Regions from separate parts of the Paenibacillus sp. NMA1017 genome, predicted to be linked through region 1. Evidence: riboswitches for the same ligand, from Rfam matches in the RefSeq annotation. Region 1 holds a riboswitch; the other holds the start of a gene.
What was found. A riboswitch is a leader RNA that binds a small molecule or an ion and turns the genes downstream of it on or off. The one in region 1 is predicted to bind S-adenosylmethionine.
Positions count from the first base shown of each region.

Region 2: linked by a shared signal. The riboswitch ahead of metA (homoserine O-acetyltransferase MetA) and the one ahead of AC5ELV_RS14565 (methionine ABC transporter ATP-binding protein) in region 1 are both predicted to bind S-adenosylmethionine.

Region 1 is NZ_JBZXYR010000005.1:69,719-77,836, forward strand. It holds gene AC5ELV_RS14555 (UbiD family decarboxylase) at 91-1,857, shown strand; gene AC5ELV_RS14560 (Cthe_2314 family HEPN domain-containing protein) at 1,920-2,645, shown strand; SAM riboswitch class I at 2,770-2,909, shown strand; gene AC5ELV_RS14565 (methionine ABC transporter ATP-binding protein) at 3,048-4,070, shown strand; gene AC5ELV_RS14570 (methionine ABC transporter permease) at 4,067-4,735, shown strand; gene AC5ELV_RS14575 (MetQ/NlpA family ABC transporter substrate-binding protein) at 4,810-5,652, shown strand; gene AC5ELV_RS14580 (SDR family oxidoreductase) at 5,797-6,561, shown strand; gene AC5ELV_RS14585 (NifU family protein) at 6,654-6,899, opposite strand; gene AC5ELV_RS14590 (YuzB family protein) at 6,987-7,244, shown strand; gene AC5ELV_RS14595 (NAD(P)/FAD-dependent oxidoreductase) at 7,362-8,118, opposite strand, start outside.
Region 2 is NZ_JBZXYR010000001.1:785,732-793,849, reverse strand. It holds gene AC5ELV_RS03760 (arsenate reductase family protein) at 1-346, shown strand, start outside; gene AC5ELV_RS03755 (5'-3' exonuclease) at 419-1,315, shown strand; gene AC5ELV_RS03750 (ROK family protein) at 1,539-2,417, shown strand; gene AC5ELV_RS03745 (HRDC domain-containing protein) at 2,584-3,591, shown strand; gene corA (magnesium/cobalt transporter CorA) at 3,754-4,689, opposite strand; SAM riboswitch class I at 5,239-5,364, shown strand; gene metA (homoserine O-acetyltransferase MetA) at 5,483-6,400, shown strand; gene AC5ELV_RS03730 (PLP-dependent transferase) at 6,525-7,709, shown strand; gene AC5ELV_RS03725 (aminotransferase class I/II-fold pyridoxal phosphate-dependent enzyme) at 7,706-8,118, shown strand, end outside.

The DNA.
Region 1 (8,118 bases):
TGGAACAGAATTTTGCAAAATCCTGTATAAGAAACAAACCAGGCCCACGAGTTTCTCGAGGGCTTGATTTGCTTAGGAGGAATCGTCCAGTTGATCTACCAGAATTTGCGCCAATTTATTGAAGCGCTGCGTAAAGAAAATCATCTTAAAATTATAGAAGCACCTGTCGATCCTTACTTGGAGCTGGCTGAGATTCATCGAAGAGTCATTGAGGAAGAAGGGCCGGCACTGCTGTTCACGAATGTAAAAGGAACCCCGTTTCCTGTAGCCAGTAATTTGTTTGGCACGAATCGCCGTGTGGACATGGCTTTTGGCCCGCGACCAGAGCAACTGATGGATGCGATTGTAGGAGCAACCAAAACATTGTTTCCACCTACACCCAAAGCATTGTGGAATGAACGTGGCCTGATTAAGGACATGCTAAAAGTAGGGCTAAAAACAGTATCTCATAGCGAGGCCCCTGTATTGGGAGTTCGCCGTACAGAGGCTCCGTTGGCACCACTGCCTAAAGTGACCAGTTGGCATGAGGATGGAGGACCGTTTATTACGCTTCCACTCGTGTACACCGAGAAGCCAGGTCAGTCCAAGGATCATAATCTGGGGATGTACCGCATTCAGATTTATGATGATCAGACGACAGGCATTCACTGGCAAATTCATAAAGGCGGCGGTTTTCATTATCATGAAGCGGAGCTGCGTAATGAGCCGTTGCCTACGACGATTATCATCGGTGGCCCGCCTGCCCTGATTGCGTCTGCCATTGCTCCAGCACCTGAAAACTTGCCCGAGCTGTTGCTGGCTTCGCTTATTATGGGAGGCAAGCTGCCTATGACAGAAGACCCGCTTGGAGGCCACCGAATTCCAGCAGAAGCAGAATTTGCAATCAGCGGTTACGTTCCACCTCATGAACGGCGTCCAGAAGGTCCGTTTGGCGATCATTTTGGCTATTATTCATTACAGCATGATTTCCCTGTATTTCATGTCAAACATATGCATCACCGCAAGGATGCCATTTATCCGGCAACCATTGTAGGTAAGCCTCGACAGGAAGACTACTATCTCGGTGAGTTTTTGCAACGTCTGCTGTCGCCTGCCTATCCGCTTGTAATGCCTTCCGTTAAGTCCCTGTGGGCATATGCGGAAACGGGCGTACATGCGCTAGCAGCGGCAGTCGTACGTGAAAGCTACTCCCGTGAAGCACTTGTGTCCGGTTTTACTATTTTAGGTCAAGGTCAATTATCGTTGACCAAGTTCCTGATGCTGACGGATCGAGTCATTGATTTATCTGACTTTAACCTGCTGCTGGAAACCATTCTGGAGCGATTTAATCCAGCAAGGGATCTATTTATTTTCAATCACACGTCACACGATACACTCGATTACACAGGCCGCAAGCTGAATCATGGCAGCAAGGCGATCCTGATGGGAATAGGTGAGCCTGTACGTGAATTGCCTCGCGTTTATGAAGGGGGCGATCTGCCGGGCATTCGTGAAATTGAGCCCTATTGCGGAGGTTGCCTCGTCGTATCGGGTGCGTCTTTTGAGCAAGAGCCTGAGCTGGCGGCACGTGTATTGGAGCGATTAGCTGCGGGTGAGCAAGAGTGGCCGCTTGTCTTTATCGTGGATGATGCCAAAGAAGTTGTTCGCTCCCAAGCCTCGTTCCTGTGGACGGTATTCACACGCTTTAACCCGGCTACAGATATGTACGCCGACAGCGAAGTGCGTTTGCATCATCTGAACTATAAGCTGCCGATTGTAGTGGATGCGCGTATGAAGCCGGGGTATCCGGATGAGGTGTTACCGCGTGAGGATATTGTTAAGCTTGTAGATCAACGATGGACGAGTTATTTCGCTTGACGCCCTAATGAAACCCTAATGAAGCCTACAGCCGGATTTTACATGTATAAGGAGGCGGAAGCATGATACGCAAGCTACTGGGTGAGCCGCCACGTGTGAACAAGGGCATCCTGCTGGATGCCATGAATAGCATGTCAGATATGTTAAACCTGCTGGAGCGGCAAATTCAGGCTGATGGAGATCCGACCCACGATTTTCGGAAGGCGGATATTTTAACACGTGGTCTAATGTCATCTCTGGATGAACTGGAGCAGAGCCATCATGCTGCCGCCTTTTTCCGTATGAAAGTGAAAGCCGGATATGCTGAAGATATGAGTGAGGATGAAAAATCCGACTATGCATTGTATGTTTTCTTTTATAAAGATGGGTTTGTTCGGGTTTTCTCTATTTTGGATAAGCTGGGTAACTGGCTGAATGATCTGTATGATTTAAAAACAGGGCAGTATAAGGCGCATTATTCGTATTTTACCGTGTTGCGGCAGCTCAAGTATCTCAAAATGCATCCTGTATTGACCGATAATTTAATTGATATCAAGGACACTTACAGCGATGCCATCAATCGGCTGCGTAAGCGTCGGAATACGGAAATACACTATATGAATACGGAAATGCAGGATGATCTCTGGCAACGACACCGAGCTTTGTATGGAAAAATCCAACTGGAGGACCTCGATCACCATTTGGAAGATTTGCAGCAGGGCTTGGAAATGGTGTGTCGGTCGCTGTCAAACGCCTTTACTTATACTGCGAAACAATGGGAGAACCGGGCAGTACGCCCAAAAATATGATAGAAAATATCCTTTGACAAAGCAATGTAAACTATCTATACTGAAACCTAGTTTCAGAAAAATGCTTGAATTATGTTTTTTATATAAACTTAACGGACAGCTAAAGCTGGAGTTTAACATATTTTTCTTATCCAGAGAGGTGGAGGGACTGGCCCGATGAAGCCCGGCAACCCGTTCTTTCCCGGTGTAATACACTGGGAGGGAACATGATGGTGCTAATTCCTACAAAACCGCTAGAGTTATAGCGATTTTGGCAGATGAGAAAAGGTTCGCAATGTGGGGCCCTTTTCATTCTGTGAAAGGGGCTCTTTTTTGTATAAAAAAATAGCGATTTTATACAATCCTGAGAGATGACAACTGGTTAAAAAGGGTAAGGAAAGAAGTGAAGGGGGTCGCAGCACGTTGATAGAGCTTAAGCAGTTAACCAAGCATTATGGCAAAGGCAACCGACGCGTTAATGCGCTGTCTGGGTTAAACCTTTCTATAAAGCGTGGAGAAATATTCGGGGTGATTGGTCACTCCGGGGCGGGAAAAAGTACGTTGATCCGCTGTATTAATTTATTGGAGCGCCCTACTTCAGGTGAAGTATGGGTAGACGGGGTAAACCTCACCACTGTGAGTCAATCCCAGTTACAGAAGCAACGTCGAAAAATCGGAATGATTTTTCAGCATTTTAATTTGTTATCTTCGGCGACGGTGTATGACAATATTGCATTTCCATTGCGGCTGGTAAACACGCCCAAGCAGAAGTTGGACAAGAAGGTCCGTGAACTGCTGGAACTGGTGGGTCTGGAAGAACACAGTGGAAAATATCCGTCACAGCTCTCAGGTGGGCAGAAACAGCGGGTAGGCATTGCACGGGCGCTGGCTAGTGATCCTCATGTATTGCTGTGTGACGAAGCGACTTCTGCGCTTGATCCACAGACGACGGGGTCTATCCTGAAATTGCTGCTGGATATTAATCAGCGCTTTAATTTAACCATCGTGCTGATTACACATGAAATGCACGTCATTCAAAGCATTTGTGATAAAGTTGGCGTCATTCATCAGGGCGACATCGTGGAGCAAGGTCCGGTGGCGGAAGTATTTTTGAAGCCGCAGCACCAGGTAACCAAGGACTTTATCCAGCGGGAGTCAGAACATCCCGAGGAGTTGCAAGCAGCGATTGCGGCAGCAGGTGGCGGCGAGTCAGCGCAGGTGGTGCGTATCTCCTTCTTGGGCAGCAAAACATATGATGCGATTCTGTCGCGTACGGCTCGAAGCACTGGTGTTGATTTTGCGATCTTGCAGGGAACCATATCTACGATTAAAAATGTACCGTATGGACAGCTGATCGTTCGTTTTGAAGGAAATCATGAGGATATAGAGCATACGTTGCGCGAAGTGTCTGGGCAAGGACTTGATGTGGAGGTGATCGGACAATGAGCGAACTTGATTTTTCACAAGTGAGTTGGGAAGAGCTAGGGAATTCTACGCTGGAAACCCTTCAGATGCTTGGGGCATCCGCATTGTTCACCCTCATCATTGGTTTGCCGCTCGGTATATTATTGTTTTTGGCGAGTCGCTCCTCGTTGACTCTGATGAAGGCGATATACATTGTATTATCATTTATTGTTAACATTTTACGTTCCGTACCTTTTATCATTTTGATCGTTGCACTTATTCCTTTTACACGATCGCTGGTAGGTACCTCGACCGGGGTGCTGGGAACCATTCCGCCATTGGTTATCGGGGCTGCCCCATTCTTCGCACGTCTTGTCGAAACGTCACTGCGTGAAGTGGATAAGGGTGTCATTGAAGCCGCACAAGCGATGGGGGCCTCGACAGGACAAATTATCCGGCGTGTGCTGTTACGTGAGGCACTTCCGGGTCTGCTCGCTGCATTAACCATTACTGTCGTTACACTCGTATCCTACACGGCAATGTCCGGGATGATCGGGGGCGGTGGACTGGGTACACTGGCTATCAACTACGGCTATTATCGTTATGAAACGGCTGTAATGATCGTTGCGGTCGTGCTGATGGTCGTATTGGTGCAATTGCTGCAAATGGCGGGAGATCGCCTCGTGCGGCATTATACTCGAAAATAGGGAAAACATATAGATATCCTTATTGATCAGGACGTCAGCTCCTGAATATTACAAATTATTGGAGGGGTAATAACATGAAGAAATGGGTATTGGCTGTATTAAGCTTGACATTAATTGCGGTGCTGGCTGCTTGTGGTACTAAGAGCACAACATCAGATACAAACAATGCGGCCGAAAATACAGGCGGATCACCACGTGAAGTGGAGCTGAAAGTTGGAGCTTCTCCTGTGCCGCATGCGGAAATTTTGGAAGCAATCAAGCCTCAGTTGGAAAAAGAAGGGGTTCGTCTCCAAGTCGTTCAGTTTAACGACTATGTACAGCCGAACGTTCAATTGTTTGACAAGCAACTGGATGCCAACTTCTATCAACATGTACCTTACTTGGATGTGATGAACAAAGAGCGCAAAATGAACCTGGTTTCTGTGGGCGCAGTTCATTTGGAGCCATTCGGTATCTACTCCCAAAAATATAAAAAGCTTGATGAACTCCCAGATGGCGCAACTGTAGCCATTCCGAACGATGCAACAAACGGAGGCCGTGCTTTGTTGTTGTTGGAGAAACAGGGTCTGATCAAGCTGAAAGACGCAAGCAACATTGAGGCTACCGTAAAAGATATTACTGAAAATAAGAAAAACCTGAAATTCAAGGAGCTGGAAGCGGCTATGCTGCCACGTCAGTTGCCTGAAGTAGACATTGCGTTGATCAACACGAACTACGCTTTGGAAGCGAAGCTGAACCCTACGAAGGATGCACTGGCACTGGAAGACAAGGATTCTCCATATGCTAACGTTCTGGTAGCACGTCCTGATAATAAAGATTCCGAAGCGATTCAGAAGTTGCTTAAAGCTTTGCAATCTCCAGAAACTAAAAAATTCATTGAAGATAAATACCAAGGCGCAATTATCCCGGCATTTTAAGTAGGGAACGAGAACGCATTGCACGAAACCCCCAGATTCTCTTGAACAAGAGGACTGGGGGTTTCTTTTTGAATGGAGTTGTAGGGGAAGCTTAAATATTTTATACTTGGGGGTGACCGATCTCTGTGAACAGGAGGAAAATTGTTGAGAGATAAAGTCGCATTCATAACGGGCAGTGCCAAAGGTTTAGGTAAAACGACCGCTTTGCGTCTGGCGGATGAAGGCTGTAATATTGCGCTGAATTATGTGCATAGCCAAGCAGAAGCCGAAGCGCTTAAGCGGGTGATTGAGTCTAAGGGAGTACGCTGCCTGTCTTTACAAGGGGATATCTCTGTTCAGGAAGATATCACGAGGTTGATTGGTGAAGTACAGGATCGGCTAGGCGGAGTCGATATTATGGTGAACAATGCTGGACCGTTCATCCGGGAACGCCGTCTGTTTGCGGATTACAGTGTAGCTGAGATTCATGCCATGATACAAGGGAATCTGGTCGGTACCATGTTGCTGGATCATTTGGTATTGCCTCACATGCGTAGCCAGCAATGGGGACGTATTATTCATTTTGGCTTTGGTCATGCTGGAGAAGCGAGGGCTTGGCCGCATCGCGCCGTCTACGCAGCCGCCAAGGTGGGGCTGGTGTCTTTTACGAAGTCACTGGCTGTGGAGGAAGCTCCTTATGGCATCACGGTCAATATGATCTGTCCAGGGGATATTCGAGGAGCAAATAAGGAAATGTCAATCGCCGATGTCATCGGCATGCAGGATAAAGAGACACCGCGTGGACGTCCGGGGAGCGGAGAGGACATTGCGCGAGTGATCACCTATTTGTGTGAGGAGCATTCGGATTTTATAACAGGCAATATTATGGATGTATCGGGAGGATTGGACCCCATTCGGCCAACCATATAAGCTTGAGCGATCCCTCAGAGGCTCTAACACAAAAAAGAGTCTTGAGCTTCGTTACCGAAGTCAAGACTCTCATGATCATTATGCATCAAGCATTAGAATACTTGTACCACTTCTTGGACGCCGTCGACTTCTTCGAGAAGAGCACGTTCAATCCCTGCTTTCAGCGTGATTGTGGAACTTGGGCAACTGCCGCAAGCGCCTACCAGCTTCAGCTTAACGATGCCGTCTTCAACGTCAACCAGCTCAACGTCGCCACCATCGCGTTGCAGGAACGGACGGAGCTTATCCAGTACATCAGCTACTTCATCATACATTTGAACGCTTTGTGTTTCGCTCATTAGAATTCAACTCCTTTCCTATACCTTTATTATTATATTACAAAGCGGGCCAAATTAAAATGCCCGTCATCCAAAGCAGGTGAAAAAATGTTAAGACCTATTATTGAGTTTTGCACCAGTAATATGCATTTGGGTACCGATGAAATCATGGCCAAGCTGGAACAGAATCCGGATTATGATGTGATCGAATACGGCTGCCTAAGCAATTGCGGTCAGTGTAACGCGGAACCCTATGCGATGGTCAACGGTGAGATTGTATCCGCGGATTCAGCAGAGCATCTGTACGAAGTGATTATGAACAAAATTAAGGAAGCTGAAGCATGGGATAACCTAGATTTGGATTGAAATACAATGCCTGTTAGCCAGCTCCTTTTTGTATAGAGAATATGCATCATGCATACACGCAAGAAACAAAGAAGACCTGCTCTGGGAGCGGGTCTTCTTTGTCTCTTGAGCATGCGGTTAGCCAAAATGGCGTTTGGACTTCCAGAGCACGCCGCTTTTAAGCAGGCGTGGTACTCGTCCGCGCAATGAGGTACTGCCCATAAAGCCATAGCCGAACCCGGCCTTCTTGCCAAGTGCGCCTAATGTACCGCGCAACTTTAAAGGATGTGGATGAGGCGTTTGGCCTTTCCACAGGTCGCGTACAATGTGTGCGATTTGCTCCCCTTGCACTTCTGCCGCCTGAGCGCTCGGAGAGTAGGGAAGGCTCGCACAATCTCCGACCACATACACCTCAGGATGATCCGGTATTTGATAATATTCGTTGAGCACAATGCGACCCTGAGGGTCTTTAGGGACGGCTAAATCCTGCACGATTTTTACCGGCTGAATTCCGGCTGTCCATACCACTGCATCCGTTACAATTTGCTCGTCACGGTTATAAATAGCCCCCGGCTCAATACGGGAAACCGCAACATGATTCAGGGCATTAACCTGATGCTCCTTGAACCAAGCATGTACATAGGCAGACAAACGTTGCGGGAATGCCGACAGCACCCGCTCACCCCGATCCATAATGGTAATATTCAAGTCCGTGCGGCTTTCACGTAACTCCGCAGCTATCTCAACACCGCTAAGACCGCCGCCTACAATATGAACATGTCCATATGGCTTGATTTCGTTCAAGCGTAGATAGGTTTGGCGGGTATGGTTAAATGACTGGATCGTACAGCTGTGTTCTTCAGCCCCCGGTGTATTGTGAAAGCGGTCGGTACAA
Region 2 (8,118 bases), on a different contig from region 1:
TCAGTATTCTAAATGTAGTACCTGTCGTAATGCAGTGAAATGGCTGCAAAACAAGGGGCATGAGACGGAACTTATTCCTATTTTTGAACAACCGCCCGGACCGGAGGAATTGGAAGACTTAATTCGAAAAAGCGGGCTGGAGCTGAAAAAGTTTTTTAATACAAGCGGTGAGGTGTACAAAGAGTTAAAGCTGAAAGATAAGCTTGGAGACATGAGCCGTGAAGAGCAAATTTCGCTTTTATCCTCGAATGGAAGATTAATTAAACGCCCGATTGTAACAGACGGGAACAAAGTAACGATAGGATTCAAAGAGGAAACATTTGAGGGCACATGGGGAACTCAATAACGCCCAATTTACCCCCACGATATGTTATACTGTGGGGGTTAAATATTATGATGAATGGGAGCAATACAATCTGTGACACAACGCAATGAACAATCCGTAATGCTGGTTGACGGCATGGCCCTGCTATTTCGCGCTTATTATGCAACCGCCGCAAACGGTTATATCCGTCGTACAAAAGCTGGGGTGCCAACGAACGCCATATATGGTTTTATTCGATATTTTTGGGATGCAGTCCAAACGTTTAATCCTACACATGTCATTTGCTGCTGGGATATGGGCGGAACGACATTCCGTGGGGAACATTTTGCTGCGTATAAAGGAAACCGAGCCGACGCACCAGATGATTTGATTCCCCAATTTACATTGATTCGTGAAGTGACGGACAGCCTCGGCATTCCCAACATTGGAGCGGAAGGCTTTGAAGCCGATGATTGCATCGGTACGCTCGCACGCCATTATTCGCAAAATGAGGACATGGATGTAATGATTCTCTCGGGAGATCATGATTTACTTCAATTAGTGGATGAGCGGACACGGGTCATTATTATGAAAAAAGGCCACGGCAATTATATGGTATACACCCCGGAGACCCTGCTGACTGAAAAAGGGCTTAAGCCACGCCAAGTGGTGGACCTTAAAGGTCTGATGGGGGATGCAAGCGATAATTATCCAGGAGTTCGAGGTATCGGTGAGAAAACGGCACTCAAGCTGGTGCAGGAATACGACTCCATTGAAGGTATTCTGGAGAATCTGGATCAATTAACACCATCGGTCCGCAAAAAAATTGAGAGCGATTTGGATATGATGCATCTTTCACGCAAACTTGCTGAAATTCACTGTGGTGTACCTGTAGCATGTGCTTTGGATAGCTGTCTGCTGACGCTGGATCATGTGCAAATTGTAGACAAGTTCGAGCAGCTTGAAATGAAAAGCTTGTGTACATTGATGGGTGTCGCAACCGGGTCATAATCAAGCTGTTAGGCTCGGTACGGACAATTTAAGTAAAGTAAGTTATGTAGGGATGCTGACGCTGGGTGCGTTAGTGTCCTTATTTATATACCGTTATGTCAACGGAACTATATTGTCTTGTGAAAGATTATATACAATTGCGATAGGGGGATTGACCTCAGGTACATTTCAGGTGAATATAGTGGAGAGAGAACCGGATTATTGAAAGGGGACAACAGCAACTATGACAGTATTGGGAGCAATTGAGGCAGGCGGTACTAAATTTGTATGTGGAATTGGCAACGAACATGGAGAGGTACTGGAACGAGCGAGCTTTCCAACAACCACACCAGCAGAAACAATGGAGAATGTCATCGCATTTTTTGAAGGCAAGGGCATCGAAGCATTGGGCGTAGGCTCGTTCGGGCCGATTGATCCTATCGAAGGTAGTGATACATATGGTTATATTACAACAACGCCAAAGCCGCATTGGGGAAATTACAATCTGATTGGTAAACTGAAAGAGCATTTTGATGTGCCTATGGGGTTTGATACGGATGTGAATGGAGCAGCACTTGGTGAGTCTATTTGGGGTGCCGCCAAAGGATTGGACAACTGTCTGTATATTACGATAGGTACAGGCATCGGGGCAGGTGCTTTGGTTGGTGGAAAGCTGATACATGGATTATCTCACCCGGAAATGGGGCATATTCTGGTACGTCGTCACCCAGAAGATACTTATGAGGGGACATGTCCTTATCACGGAGATTGTTTGGAGGGTCTGGCAGCAGGTCCTGCGCTCGAAAAAAGATGGAAGGTTAAAGGACATGAGCTTTCTGTCGATCACCCGGCCTGGGAAATGGAAGCGCACTATCTGGCACAGGCTTTAATGAGCTATGTATTAATCCTGTCCCCGCAAAAAATTATTATGGGCGGGGGAGTAATGAAGCAAGACCAATTGTTCCCGCTCATTCGTACCAAACTACAAGAACTTTTGAACGGATACGTGCAGCATTCGAGTCTGACAACAGATATTGAGAAATATATCGTATCTCCAGGATTGGGTGACAATGCTGGATTGTGTGGTGCTCTGGCATTGGCAAAGGAAAAGCTGAATCATTAGAATTTAGGGTTGACGGCACTCCAAGGTACGGTTATTATATAGGCAACAGTATAGTACGGCTCAAAAAGGGAAGCACCTTTCTTGCGAATACGCAGGATAGGTGCTTTTTTTTGCGTTTTTGTGTTGTGCGGGACTGTCTTTCAACGATATGAGGGAGGAAGAAATCATGGAGATAGTATTTTTAAATCGCTTGTCCAAACGGAATGAACAGGGCTATGAGGACTTTGCTCAGGTATGGATTGGGCAGCATGAAGGGGGATGGAGTGCAGGCTGGAGCACACACCATGTCCCGGATGAAAGTATAGACGACCTTTGGTATGAGGGCAGTTTGTGGCAGGAATTGCTGCATGTATACCGTCATGAGCTGGCGCTCAAAATGGCTGAGGGCTACAGGCCCCTAATCCATGGCGTATTTCATGAGCAAGAAGAATCATCAGGGCGAGGACAAACGCTGCAAAAGCTGTATTGCTACAGTGATTTGTTTCCACGTGATGAAGTGTATGAGCAATTGACGATGTGGAGAAGGCAAAAAGCAGCAACGGAACGAAAAGCACCTTATTTTATCGCTACGAATCGACTACTTCGGCTCATTAGCGTTTATCTTCCCCATACCGAAGAAGAACTGTTGGAGCTGCCTGGTATGGGTCAGGGTAAGGTGTCGCAATATGGGACGGAGCTATTGGCTATTACGACACAAAATGACCGCACCACGCCATTTCCGTTGAACTGGGTAACAGAGACGCTGGAAGAAGAAGTTTTTTTGTCATGGCTATACAAGCAAAAAGAAAACCAGTACAGGCAGGAGCTGAACAAATTCAGCTTAACTAGAACGATTATTGAAGGCATTTCGGACGGTCTTTCACTGGAGCATATCGGAATGAAGACAGGTTTGCATCGTAGAGAGATGGTTGAAGCTGTGGAGCATTTGGATAGAGATGGTATTGATATGGAGAAGCTGATCCACAAGGAATTGGTGAATGTATCTGAGGAGGAGCAGGCAGCTATCTGGTCTGCTTATGAAGAGTTGGGGGATACGTTGCTCAAGCCCGTCATGCTGAAAGTGTATGGGGAAGAAAAGGCAACGGAAACAGGACTGGATCAGATTTATGAGCGTCTACGTCTGATCCGTATACGGTTTCGTCATCAGCAGGTACCCGACCGACATGTTGGATAATATAGAACTGGTTGGATAAAGCTAGGTATTAAAGTATATTCAGGGTCCAACATACTAAAAAGCAGCAGCCAGTTCCTCACAGGACACGGCTGCTGCTTTTTATGACCAAGCTTGAAAATCGAAAATAAGAATCCAACTCGGGGACTTTTTTCCCTTTTCTTTTTAAACCCAGTCTTTCTTGCGGAAAATACAGAACATACTGACACCTAATGCTACCATGATACCAATGACGACAAAATAGCCATAACGTGTATGAAGCTCAGGCATATTATCGAAGTTCATCCCATATATTCCGGTAATGACCGTCAATGGCATAAATACAGTCGTAATTGCCGTAAACACACGCATAATTTCATTGGCACGGTTGGCGATACTGGATTGATAAGCTTCTCGAAGGTTACCCATCAAGTCGCGGTAAGTTTCAAAAGTCTCCGAAATTTTCACAGCATTTTCATAAATATCGCTGAAATATTTTTGCAATTGATCGTCGATGAGCCGCAAATCCCGTTTGTTCAGGGTATTGATGACTTCCTTTTGTGGACCTAACACTTTTTTCAGCCACAGAATCTCACTGCGTAAGCCGATGATTTCGTTCAAATGCGACTTTTTCGTATGCATTAGAATATCTTCTTCCAGCTTTTCAATGCGAACTTCAATCCGGTCACCAACCAGAAAATAGTTGTCAACAATCAAGTCGACCAACAGATACATAAAACGGTCAGGCTGACTGACTTCTTGCTCCCACAGCATAGGCTTGAGGGTACGAAGCTCATTGATTTTCTGCTTGGTCACCGTAATGATAAAATGGCGGCCGAGAAAAATGTTCAAAGCTCGCAAAAATATTTCTTCATCATCAAAACGAATGCTATTTACAACGATAAAATAATGACTTTCATAAATTTCAATCTTCGGACGCTGTTCTTCTTCACTCAAACAGTCTTCTACTGCAAGATCATGCATGGAAAATAAAGGCTGGAGCACTGCCAGATCATCGACATCGGCATCAATCCAATAAAAACCTTCTGCCGGTGCAGTAAGCGCCATTTCAATTTCTTCGACAGGGGTAAAAACCCCGTTGTTGACCAAACGGATTTTCATATATGTCACTCCTTATGCTCCGTCGTAACGGAAATACGTTTACCTTAAGCATAAGGAATGAACTCAGTAGCCAGTTAGCCGGTGCGGGTAAGCGTGCATTCTCATTAAAAGCCGGAGGCTTTTGGAGCATGCAGAGCCAGGCGTCCCGTCTTTCGGCAAGCTGAAGTCATTCCTATGCTGTTATTCAGGGATCGCCGCCTATTCGGACTCGGGTCGCCTTCCATTCCGGATTCACCTCTCAAATGTTCTTTTTTAGATTGCCACAGTATCGCAGGAAACACTCAAATCTGCACTACTGCTCCATATTTTTACCTAATAGCACTTGTATAGTATAACGCTCGGCCTACGGCCTTTCAAGCGCAAAATCATGGGCAAAATCAACAGTAGTGGTAAGAGCTTCAGCGATAGGAGGGATATGATTTAACCTATGGAAAAGGTAGACAAAATGTGAATGCAGGTTACAAATTTACAAGTCCCATCTTGACGAAGCCCAGCCGATGCATTAAAGTGAACAACAAGAACTTTGTGACCCAAAATGAATATAGCGAAATCTTATCAAGAGCAGGTGGAGGGACTAGCCCGATGATACCCGGCAACCGGCGATTTTAATCGCACGGTGCTAATTCTTGCAGGACGCGCGCTTTGTACAAAGAGCGTTGCCCTGACAGATGAGAGAGGCGCATATGGATACAAATATGACCTTTCTCTAACCAGAGAAAGGTCTTTTTATTATATGCCCGGCATCTCAACAAGACGATTTTCGCAAAACTTACCGAACAAGGAGTGAGTTTACATGCCGATTAAAATCCCAGACACGCTACCTGCCAAGGAAGTGCTGGAGGGCGAAAATATTTTCGTAATGGATGAAAGCCTGGCTTATCATCAGGACATTCGTCCGTTGCGTATCGCCATTTTGAATTTGATGCCTACAAAGGAAACGACCGAAACCCAACTGTTGCGCTTGGTCGGCAATACGCCGCTGCAAGTGGACGTCACGCTGGTTCATATGAAGTCTCATGTATCCAAAAATACATCGCAAGAATATTTGAACATGTTCTATAAAACGTTTGACGAGATCAAGAACAGTCGTTTTGACGGCATGGTCATTACAGGAGCCCCGGTAGAACAGCTTGAGTTTGAGGATGTGAACTACTGGGAGGAGATCCGGCAAATCTTTGAATGGACGAAAACGAATGTAACTTCGACCATGCATATCTGCTGGGCCTCACAGGCAGGCTTATACCATCATTTCAATGTCCCGAAATACGGGCTCGACTACAAATGCTTTGGCGTATTTCCACACACCGTGATTAAACCTAAAGTAAAATTGCTACGCGGCTTTGATGAACTGTTTTATGCTCCTCACTCCAGACATACGGAGGTTCGGCGGGAAGATATTGATCATATTGCCGAATTAGAAGTTTTATCCGAATCCGAGGAAGCTGGAGTGTACCTTGTAGCCACGCTTGACGGTAAACAAATTTTCGTAACTGGGCATTCTGAATATGACCCGCTTTCACTGAAATGGGAATACGACCGCGATGTGGCCAAAGGAATGGATATTGAAGTCCCTAAAAATTATTTCCCAAATGATGATCCTGAGCGCACCCCCCCCTCAATTTGGCGGGCGCACGCCAATTTATTATTCTCGAATTGGCTGAACTATTATGTATACCAAGAAACACCTTACGATATCGGGCCCCAGATCTAAAAAGGGGCTTGTAGTTTACCTTTGCACAGTACCACCTTGCAGTAGCGCAGCGTTATAGTCTTTGACATCCATTTTTGCAGGATATGTTATAGCACCCACTATGGAAGTTAACAGGAGGATTCATATGAGTGAGAAACAGTGGAAAATCGAAAGCAGATTGGCACAAATCGGTTCAGTAGAGGAGCCAGTAACCGGGGCTGTTAATTACCCGATTTACCAATCTACGGCGTTCCGCCATCCCCGTCTGGGTCAAAGCACAGGATTTGATTACATTCGGACGATCAATCCCACGCGAAAGGTACTGGAAGAGGCTTCTGCTGCACTTGAATCGGGTGATGCAGGCTTTGCATGCAGCTCAGGTATGGCCGCGCTGCAAACGGTATTTGCATTGTTTGGACAGGGAGATCACCTCATAGTATCGCTGGATCTGTATGGCGGGACGTATCGTTTGCTGGAGCGTATTTTATCTAAATTTGGTGTAACAGCCAGTTATGTGGATACGAACGATCTTGAAGCGCTCGAACAGTCATGTCGACCGAATACAAAAGCTGTATTCATAGAAACGCCTACAAATCCGTTAATGATGATTACTGATATTCGAGCGGTGGCTAAATGGGCATCACAACATCAGTTGCTTACTATTGTAGATAATACGCTGCTAACGCCATATTTCCAGCGGCCATTGGAACTGGGCGCGGATATTGTGGTACATAGCGCAACCAAATATTTGGGCGGACACAACGATGTGCTGGCAGGGTTGATCGTAACCAAAGGCAAAGAGCTATCAGCTGAAATTGCATTCCTGCACAATTCCATAGGGGCCGTGCTTTCCCCAAGCGACTGCTACCAGTTGATGAAGGGCATGAAGACGTTAGCGCTGCGTATGGATCGACATGAGCATAATGCAACAGTGCTGTCTAACTATTTACTGACGCATCCGGCGGTGGCGGAAGTATTTTATCCAGCTCTCGAAGGCCATCCAGGTCGTGAGATTCAAAATAAACAATCCAGCGGAAATACGGGTATCTTCTCCTTTAAAGTAAAGGATGCTCGTTATGTGGAACCTTTGCTTCGTCACATCAAGCTCATTGCGTTTGCGGAAAGTCTCGGCGGTGTGGAATCGTTAATGACCTATCCCGCTGTGCAGACACATGCGGACATACCAGCAGAAATTCGGGATGCAGTCGGGGTAGATGACAGGCTGTTGCGTTTCTCCGTAGGCATTGAGCATACAGACGACTTAATTGAAGATTTGCGTTCGGCGTTGGAAGCAGCACGTCAAGAAGTAGAAGGGGGAGAGCTGCAATGATAGAGGATGCGAGGAGGATCGGGCAGGATCTGAACAAAGAGCGGAAGTTCGCTACCAAGTTGCTGCATTTTGGTTCTGAAATTGACAGCGTTACGGGAGCATCGAGCGTCCCGATCTATCAGGCTTCTACCTTTCACCATCATGATATTTTTAATCCTCCACAGCATGACTATAGTCGTTCAGGTAATCCGACACGACAAGCTTTGGAGGATTACATCGCCTTATTAGAAGGAGGAGCCAGCGGTTTTGCCTTTGCATCAGGTATGGCGGCCATCTCTACTACATTTATGCTCTTGTCTGCTGGAGATCATGTCATTGTTTCCGAGGACGTATATGGAGGAACATATCGACTGCTGACCTCCATTTTGAAACGGATGAATATCGAAACGACTTTCGTCGACATGACGGA